DNA from 3 places in the Exiguobacterium sp. RM11 genome. Region 1 is predicted to be linked to each of the others. Evidence: riboswitches for the same ligand, from Rfam matches in the RefSeq annotation. Region 1 holds a riboswitch; each other region holds the start of a gene.
The links. A riboswitch is a leader RNA that binds a small molecule or an ion and turns the genes downstream of it on or off. The one in region 1 is predicted to bind S-adenosylmethionine.
Positions count from the first base shown of each region.

Region 1 (3,281 bases):
TCTTCTTGTACGTGCTCTAAAATCTCAGCGTGCGGTACGTTCGACGCACCGACAATCAATGTTTTTTCATCGCCAGAACCTGTTTCTGCCTCTTCTCCGCCGCAAGCCGCGAGAACTGTGAATGCTGATAAAGCTGTCAATCCGAGTACTGTTTTCCAAGTTTTCATTATGAATCCCTCCAAATGGTGTATGTGTAATTAAGCTGAACGTTTATCAATTTTTGTGACGAGTCGGTCACCGATGAACTGGATGACGAACACGATGATCAAGATGAGCACCGTCGCCACGAACGTGACGTCGTTTTGTGAGCGTTGGAACCCTTCCAAGAAGGCCAAGTTCCCGAGTCCGCCGCCTCCGACGACACCGGCCATCGCCGTATAACCGACGATTGCCACGATGGTCACCGTGAGTCCTGAAACGATTGCCGGAAGTGCTTCCGGAATCAAGACTTTATAAATGATTTGCCATTTCGTCGCGCCCATCGATTCGGCCGCCTCGATGACACCGCGGTCGACTTCTCGAAGGGCAAGTTCGACCATACGGGCATAGAACGGTGCAGCTCCGATGATGAGTGCCGGAAGCGCCGCCGTCGAACCGAGCATGGTACCGAGCAGGAACAACGTGAACGGGATGAGTAAAATGATTAAGATGATGAACGGGATCGAACGGAAAACGTTGACGATCGCGCTGACGAAGACGTAAATTGGACGATTCTTCAATAATAGCGATTCGTTTGTAATATAAAGAATCAAACCTAAAGCGAGTCCGATCACAAACGTCGCGACACCCGCGACGAGCGTCATGTATAACGTCTCCCATGTCTGTTCCATCATGATTTGCCAGTCTACGTTAGGAAACATCGCTTTCCACCTCCACTTCTACTGATTGCGAACGAATCGACGCGATGGCGCGTTCGATTTCTCGTGCTTCCCCAATCAATTGGATGAATAGCGTGCCGAGCGCACCGACTTGTGACTGAGTCACGTTACCGCCGATGATGTTGAATCCGATGTCGTGCGTCTTAAGGACGTCAGACAAAATCGGTTGTTCTGCCGTTTCGTTCAAGAATTTCAATTTGACGATTTGCCCACTCGGATAGCGTGCTTTCAAATGTTCGAACGTGAGCGACAGATCGTCGACCGCCCCGATTTGTTTCACGAATTCTTTTGTGATCGGCTGCTCCGGATGTTGGAACACATCAGAGACTTGACCTGTCTCAACGACTTTCCCTGCCTCCATCACGGCGACGCGATGACAAATCTTTTGGATGACGTGCATCTCATGCGTGATGAGGACGATTGTCAATCCGAGTTTCTTATTGATGCTGACGAGCAGTTCAAGAATCGAATCCGTCGTCTTCGGGTCGAGCGCGCTTGTCGCTTCGTCACAGAGGAGCACCTCTGGATTTGTAGCGAGCGCGCGGGCAATCCCGACTCGCTGTTTTTGACCGCCGGATAATTGTGACGGATAGCTGTCTTCACGACCTGATAATCCGACGAGCTCGACGAGTTCCTGAACCCGACGCTTCCGCTCACTTGCCGGTACCCCGATCAATTCGAGTGGGAAGCTGATGTTTTCTGCGACCGTGCGCGACCACAGAAGGTTAAAGTGCTGGAAGACCATCGAGACGTTCTTGCGAACCCCTCGTAATTCTTTCGGGCTGAGCTTCGTGAGCTCACTCCCGGCGACCTCGATTTCACCGCTAGACGGTGATTCGAGACGGTTGAGTAATCGGATGAGCGTCGACTTCCCCGCCCCCGAATATCCGATTATTCCAAAAATTTCACCGCGATCAATCGTTAGTGACACATCATCCACCGCCTGGACACGACCATTCTTCGTATCGAACCATTTGGCGACGTTTCGTAATTGAATCAATTCCTTTCCCTCCTGACAACAAAAAAAGCGCGCACGTTTGAGCAAACGTGCGCACTTTATCGTACGGACAACGATTGCTCTCATCTGTCAAGGTTTCTCACCTTGCTGGAATTAGCACCATTTCGGATTACTCCGCGGTTGCTGGGCGTCATAGGGCCAGTCCCTCAGCCTCTCTTGATAAGAGTGTTGTGTATTCGATTAGCTTTATCATAGCGACAGCTTTTTCTGCTGTCAAATCATTTTTTCAAAAAAATCAAAAAAAGGTGCCGTCCGAGGACGACACAGAACGTAGCACCTTGAGTCACGGAAGGACAGCCCATAGATGAAAATCTTTTGCCCGTTCAAGATTTACATCCCTATATGGGGGAGATTCACCAATCATCACTCGATCTTGACTTGGACCGTGCGATTATACGGAACGTCTTTCTTCGCTTGATTTTTTTGGGGGACAATCGAAGGGAAGACTGACGTGTATTCGTATAAAGGTAGCAGCGGCTTCACCAAAACGTCTTGATGTCGGGAATATCGCGTCCTATTTTGTGTTCAAGTAAGATGTTGTAATGAATATACCATTCGTGAACTTTCTGTGTCAACTGATTATTTAAAATTTTCAGATTATTCTAATGTTCCTCTCTCACTTCACGAAAGAGAGGACATGCTGAACGTTTTGAAAGGCATAAAGACGATCCCGAACCTCGCCATTTTCAAGCTTTAACAGCGCTGGGACGCTCATCACCTGATAAGCTTCAAGTTCTTTTGGGATATAGTTCGCATCGCGCTTTTCAATCTGAATTTCAGGGTCGACCGCCTCGACAACCGTCAACATTTTCTCCGCGACAGCGCATGTACCACACATTGGGGCGTATATATATAAGTATCCGTCTGTAATCATTTTTCTCACCTCTCTTGTCATTATAATAGTCGTTCGAGTTCCGTTCAAAAATCGTGCTCTCGTGAAATTTCAGAATTTTTCAATGATTCTCTTGACTCTTCTGTCTGATAGGAATAATATGGGTTCTAACTTTATCGCTTTTGTACATAACAGCAAAGAAGAAGGACAGGTGAATGAATGATGACGGAACAGGCAACAGGTACGACAAAGCAATTTACGATGAACGTCTTAAACGGTCTCAGCATGGCGATTCTGATCGCCCTCATCCCGAGCGCGCTGCTCGGTGAACTCACGAAAGCTATACTCCCTTATTTTCCGTCTCTTCAATTCATATTGGATGCGACGACGATTGCGATGCGCCTCCTCCCGGCCATTATCGGTCTTGCCGTCGCGATGCAGTTCGGACGATCGATTTTAGAGGCAGGAACGATTGCCATCGCAACCTATGTCGGCAGTGGCGCTGTTCGAATTAATGAAGGTGCGTTCGTGATGGCCGGAATCGGTGACGTGA
Region 1 covers NZ_CM187558.1:874,031-877,311, reverse strand. Annotated here, with positions in the region: gene AC5LIL_RS04630 (MetQ/NlpA family ABC transporter substrate-binding protein) at 1-167, opposite strand, end outside; gene AC5LIL_RS04625 (methionine ABC transporter permease) at 198-860, opposite strand; gene AC5LIL_RS04620 (methionine ABC transporter ATP-binding protein) at 850-1,878, opposite strand; SAM riboswitch class I at 1,956-2,062, opposite strand; gene AC5LIL_RS04615 (thioredoxin family protein) at 2,513-2,770, opposite strand; gene AC5LIL_RS04610 (PTS sugar transporter subunit IIC) at 2,951-3,281, shown strand, end outside.

Region 2 (3,281 bases), 570 kb from region 1:
GATGGCATCGATTTGTTTCGTCTGAATTGTCCACGCCGCCATGTTATCCGTGATCAATGTGACGTCGATGTCTGCCCGGTCGAGCTCCCACACCGTCAACCGTGCCCCTTGAAGCAGTGGACGAGTTTCCGACGCGAATACACGAAACGGGATGCCTCGTTCTTTTCCGACGTAAAACGGAGCAAGCGCGGTACCGTATCGTGACGTCGCAATGGCACCGGCGTTACAAATCGTCAACACGTTCCCACCAGCAGGTAACACGGTCAACGCATGTTCACCAATCGTGCGATACGTGGCCACGTCTTGTTCATAGATTTCAATCGCACGCGCTTTGATGGCTTTTGCAATCTGTTCAAAGTCCTCCCCCACATTCAGTCGAAGGAGTGATTCGATGACATGTTGTAAGTTGACCGCTGTTGGTCTTGTCGCAATCAACCGTTGACCAACCTGATTCAATTGGAGATGAAAATAGGGATTGTCTTGCAGGCGTGACGCTTCTTTCGCAAGAACGAACGCCCCAAAATAAGCGATGGCCGGCGCACCCCGGACTTGAAGCGACTTGATCGCCTGTTCGGCCTGTTCGAGCGTCAACACTTCGATATAGCGCTCTTCTTGCGGCAACAGCGTCTGATCTAAAATCGTCAACACTTCCGTGTCGGCATCGAAATGTATACTTTGCACACTCATACCCGCACCTCCGATAGAACCGGGATCAGCTGATCGATGGATTGAATCTGATGACGCTGTTTGATGAGACGCGTGCCGAGTTCTAGGGCATGACGTTTCCGTTCGATACGAAGGTCGTCTGGCAATGTTTCCAAGTCAGCGACGCCCGCTAGACCGACCGTCCGACGAATCAATTCGCAGCCCGCGTAGCCAATCGCATCACTCAAAATCGATGGCAACAGTTCGTCCACGAATCCTACTGTGTTGAATGGCTCGACCGCCTGTGTGAAGCGTGTACGGAACGTTTTTTCGAACGTTTCCCAGACAGTGAGCACTTCTGTGAAGCGTTCGAACCGCTTCAACGGATGTGCATACGTCGAGAACACCAAATGGGCGATGATTTGACCGATGTCAAAACCGAATGGACCATAAAATGCAAACTCAGGATCGATGATTTTTGTTTCCTGACGCGTCGCAAAAATGCTTCCAGTATGTAAATCCCCATGTAGCAACGCTTCGTGTTTAGTCACGAACCCGACCTTCAATTTCGTCACTTCAATTTTCAAGGCGAGGTCTGACCAAAGCTGCTCCACGTCCGGACGAAGAGGCGTTTCGATTTGATTCGATTCTGCATCACGATACGGATCAGTGAAGATCAGTTTTTCTGTGATATCGCATAGCTCTGGATTGTAATACTCTTTTTCGATTTGTTTCTTGGCGAGCGGTCCTTTCGCATAGTCAGATGTCGCAAACAACGTTTCCCCGAGGAATGTACCGACGTGACGCGCCAAATTCGGATAGCTCTCTCCTTTTAGGAAACCCGTCCGGACGATTTCAAACGCTGACAAATCTTCTAAAATCGTATAGGCGAGTTCACGGTCGCTACCGAGTACATCTGGTACGAATTGTGGTACGACTTTTGAAAACTCACGGAGTGCCAGTTGTTCAATCCACGAACGGTCAAGCGTGAGCGGCCAGCTCTCTCCAACGACTTTTGCGTACGGCAACGCCTGTTTCACGATTAATGACGTTTCTCCTTGACGAATGCGAAAGACGAGATTTAAATTTCCATCTCCGATTTCCTCACATTCTGCAATCCCCTCTTCTAGTAACCCCAACTGTCGAACGTGTTCGACGACACTTTGTTCTGTAAACGCCTCATAAGCCATGATGATTTTCCCCTTTCTTGAATCTATGCATGAAAAAAGCCCCTTTCTCCGCGAGAAAGAGGCACACCCAAATTGGTTGTTCCTCTCATCTTTCAGACATATGTCTGGTGGATGTAGCACCGTGCCAAATGGTCGGTTGCTGCGGCGTCTTAGGGCCAATTCCCTCTGCCAACTCGCGATAAGAGTAAATGATGTAATTGTGTTTGACGTGTTGAGACGAATATTACGGACTAGGCACGCTAGTTGTCAATCCTCTATTTTCGGTCGACTCCCTATTTTTGACACGCATATATAGAAACATTATTTTCAAACTTTTTTTCTCAAAAAAAGGAATTGACGAGTGAGCGATTCTATGTAAAAATTCAATTAAATTTCACAACTTCACAACTATTCTTATCAAGAGCAGACGGAGGGACAAGCCCGATGATGTCGCAGCAACCGACCAGAAATGGCACGGTGCTAATTCTTGCAGCTATCGCTGAGAGATAAGAGTTCATTGTTTTCGAATGACCTCTTGCCTTGGCATGAGGTCATTTTTGTTTGACCTGAAAGGAGGAACTTATGGGAATCATCGCTACTTATGAAATCAAACATACCGATCACGTCGAGCACGTGGCTGAAAAAATCGCACATGAGCTGACCGTCGGCACATGGACCGAATTGAACCATCTCGAGCAGCATCAACTACAGGCATTCCGCGGTGAGGTCATCGATACCTCCCAACAGGAAACGACGAGTCGCTTCTCGATTCGTTACCCGCTACATAATGTGACGCCGGACTTTTCGTCCATTCTGACGACGACATTCGGAAAGCTGTCGCTCGACCCAAGCGTCCAACTTGTCGACCTAACGCTCCCAGACGAGCTCGCATCGGACTTTCCGGGTGCCGCATTCGGAGTCGAAGGTGTCCGCGACATCCTTCGAGTATACGACCGACCGCTCGCCATGAGCATCTTCAAAGGCGTCATCGGGCGTGACCTTGATTTTTTGGCGACACAACTTCGTGACCAGTTTACAGGTGGCATCGATCTTGTGAAAGACGATGAGATTTTATATGACAATCCGCTCACCCCATCGCTCGAACGGGCTCGGATTGGAGCATCGATCATTCAAGAACACCAAGAACTAACGGGTCGTTCCGTTCTATACGCCGTCACGTTGAGCGGACCCGTTTTCACCTTACGCGACCAGGCGAAACGTTTGATTGAGGCAGGCGCGACCGCACTTTTGTTCAACGTGTATACGTACGGGCTCGACGCGTTACGGGAACTCGCTAAAGATCCCGAGATTCACGTCCCGATTTTGGCACATCCCGCTTTTGCAGGAGCGTTGACCGGATCGATTCGTCATTCCCTCCTTTTCGGGAAACTGATTCGACTCGCCGGGGCGGACTTGACGCTTTTCCCGTCACCATATGGTTCACTGTCGACACCGAAAGACGAAGCA
Region 2 covers NZ_CM187558.1:306,238-309,518, reverse strand. Annotated here, with positions in the region: gene mtnA (S-methyl-5-thioribose-1-phosphate isomerase) at 1-687, opposite strand, end outside; gene mtnK (S-methyl-5-thioribose kinase) at 684-1,835, opposite strand; SAM riboswitch class I at 1,918-2,020, opposite strand; SAM riboswitch class I at 2,226-2,327, shown strand; gene AC5LIL_RS01760 (2,3-diketo-5-methylthiopentyl-1-phosphate enolase) at 2,397-3,281, shown strand, end outside.
Region 2: another riboswitch for S-adenosylmethionine. It lies ahead of mtnK (S-methyl-5-thioribose kinase); the one in region 1 lies ahead of AC5LIL_RS04620 (methionine ABC transporter ATP-binding protein).

Region 3 (3,281 bases), 1.1 Mb from region 1:
TAAATTGTTTGAACGCACCCTGTACTTTGATTTAAAGACGCGACAGCCCATCGATCGACCCATCGTCTTTACGTTGCTTGACATGAGTCAGCCAATCGAGCAAGTCCTCGACTATGAGATGCGCTTTGAATGGGATACTTCCCTTTCTGATGCTTTCCACGACGATTACCACAGCTTCGTTTCTGTTCGTTCGGAGGAAATCGAAGAGATTCGCACCTGGATTGTTATGATGGGCGAACCTGTATACGGTTATCCGAAGATTATTCAGCACGAGATCATCAAATTGTTAAAATCGTTCAACCGGACCATTAGCCGTTGTCACGAACGGGACCGCCTCTATACCGAGAGTCGGACGGACAGTTTAACGCTTCTCGCCAATGCGCGTGCGTTTTATGAATATGGCATTCAACAAATATCCGATATGTCGGTATATCCGATATCGGTCGCCATGCTCGATATTGATTTTTTCAAAAAGATCAACGATACGTACGGTCATCAGGTCGGAGACCATGTGTTACAAGAGTTCGGACGACGAATCCGTCAGGTACTTCGTCCCGATGACTTTGCTGCACGTTATGGCGGCGAAGAATTTATTTTGTTGCTCAATCATTGTGACATGAACCAAGCGATCGAAATCACAGAGCGCATCCGCCATCAAATCGAAGCGAAACCGTTTCTTGTCGACCACCATGAGATTTCTGTCACCGCGTCTATCGGGGTCGATACAATCGAAGCGTTCGGGAACAAGCGTCTCGATGATACGATTCGAAATGCGGACCGTGCCCTGTATGTTGGTGGAAAATATGCAGGACGTAACCGCGTGGCGCACTTCAACAATTTAACGACGTAAACTCCCCTTTCTCACATCGAATTGGGGAGTTTTTAGGTTGACAACTAGATTTGAAACAGGTACGTTAGGGAACGTGTTTGATAATAGGATAACTTAACTTTTTATCGAGAGAGACGGAGGGACTGGCCCTATGAAGTCTCGGCAGCGGGGAACCTGTGCCAAATCCAGCGGACATACGTCCGAAAGATGAAAAGGGTATTTCACACGAAGGACCTTTTTCTCAAGAAAAAGGTCCTTTTTATTTTTTAGTGAGGTGATTATTTTGGAACAACCAACAGCAAACAAGTGGGCACTTCTGCCGTTACTCGTCTTCTTGCTCTTTTTCATCGGGGCGGGTGTCTACTATGGGGACTTTTATAAGTTTCCAGTCCTCGTCGCAGCCATGATCGCATTGATGGTTGCAGCGTTCATGACAAAAGGAAGCGCCACACAAACCGTGGAACGCATCGCACAAGGTGCCGGAAATCCGGGAATCATCATTATGATTTTTATTTTCTTACTGGCTGGTGCCTTTTCAACGGTAGCTGAATCAATCGGTGCCATCGACGCGACGGTTAACGCCGCGTTGACGCTCTTACCCCCATCGCTTCTCTTAAGTGGACTATTCGTCATCGCTGCTTTTATTTCAATGGCAATGGGTACATCGACCGGAACGATTGCGGCACTTGCGCCGATTGCCCTCGGTATCCATGAAGAGAGTGGTGTGAACGTCGCAATCGCTGCCGCGGCAGTTGTCGGCGGAGCCATGTTCGGAGACAATCTCTCATTCATCTCGGACACGACCATTGCTGCCGTCAGGACACAACGGACGAACATGCGCGATAAGTTCCGAACGAACTTCTGGATCGTGCTACCAGCTGCCATCATCACGACGATTTTACTCGCGGTCTTGTCGAACGGTGAATCGACGGTCGATGTCGCCGCATTCGAATGGTATAAACTGATTCCTTATCTCGCGGTCATCGGACTGGCGTTAACGGGACTGAACGTCATTCTCGTCCTGTTGGGCGGAATCACGCTAACCGGAATCATCGGTCTTCTCGACGGAAGCTTATCCGTCACAGCATTTGTGACCGCTATCGCCGATGGCATGGTCGGTATGGCCGAAATCTCGTTCTTGACGTTACTCATGGGCGGCCTCGTCGGACTTATTTCGCACAACGGCGGACTCACGTATTTGCGTGATGCGTTGACATCACGGATTCAAAAACGTGCTGGTGCCGAGTGGAGTATCGCGGGTCTCGTCAGTGCGACGAACGTAGCGACGGCGAACAATACGATTTCCATTCTCGTAGCCGGACCACTCGCCGCGAACATTGCGGACGAATACGACATCGAACGGAAAAAATCAGCGAGTGTGCTCGATATCTTCTCATGTGGTGTACAAGGGATTCTCCCATACGGAGCGCAACTTCTCATCGCCGCAGAGTTGACGAAGACCGCTTCGCCTGACCTCGTCCCGTTCATGTTTTATCCGTTCCTCCTCTTTATTTGTGGAGGAATTGCGATTGCATTCAACTTCCCGCGTTTTAAAAAGCAGTCTTAAACGACAAACACCCCTTGTTCAAAGGGGTGTTTGTCGTTTAGTGATCATCTCTTGCTTCAATTGCTCGTTGCGTTTTTTGAAAGCGCGTCGTTTGAGCACTTCTTCTAGTCCTCGACTGATGGCCCACAATGCGACCAAAAGCAGACCGAGCATCGATAAGCGAAACGGGCTTTGGATAAATTCTTCCCATTGATCCCCGATGACCGAGAAAATGACGACGACGAGTAGTTTCCCGAATCCCGCCGCCAAAATGAACGTACGGAGCGGCATCTGAATGAGCGCCAGCAAATAGGTGATCAAACTGACCGGGATGAACGGGAGCGAATACAAGAACCCGAGTGAGATCGGACTCATATGGTTGATTCGTTCTAACCAATAGACCGCCGCTTTATGTTTCTCGAGCCAGCGCGTCATCGGTTTACGAAACACATATCGGACCGCCACGAAGACGACAATCGTTCCGAGTAAGTTCCCGATCCATGATAAAAGGACCCCTAACAAAAAACCATATGTTGCCGCATTCGCTGAAATGATTAAAACGAGTGGCAAAAACGGAAAGATCGCTTCTAAAAACGGAGCGCCGAGTCCGGCCCAAGGACCGCCAGGCAAACTTTGAAGCCATTCGATTAATTGGATGATGTACTGTTGGAGAGAAGTGAGCATAGTCGTTCCACCTTCAACTTTCGTTACTACTACTCTAATACCCGAATTCGATTTTCAAGACGCATCTCCCTGCATTCGTCAAAAAAAATTAAAAACCATTTGCGAAAATTCGTCGTGATATTTATCATATAATAATGGACTTGTGGTTGCAGGCAAGTCTATTCGTCGAACGACACAACCCAACGTTCGTTTTCCTGCAAAAAACTGAACACAGGGGAGCAA
Region 3 covers NZ_CM187558.1:2,546,943-2,550,223, forward strand. Annotated here, with positions in the region: gene AC5LIL_RS13310 (GGDEF domain-containing protein) at 1-850, shown strand, start outside; SAM riboswitch class I at 949-1,043, shown strand; gene AC5LIL_RS13315 (Na+/H+ antiporter NhaC family protein) at 1,113-2,396, shown strand; gene AC5LIL_RS13320 (TVP38/TMEM64 family protein) at 2,415-3,059, opposite strand.
Region 3: another riboswitch for S-adenosylmethionine. It lies ahead of AC5LIL_RS13315 (Na+/H+ antiporter NhaC family protein); the one in region 1 lies ahead of AC5LIL_RS04620 (methionine ABC transporter ATP-binding protein).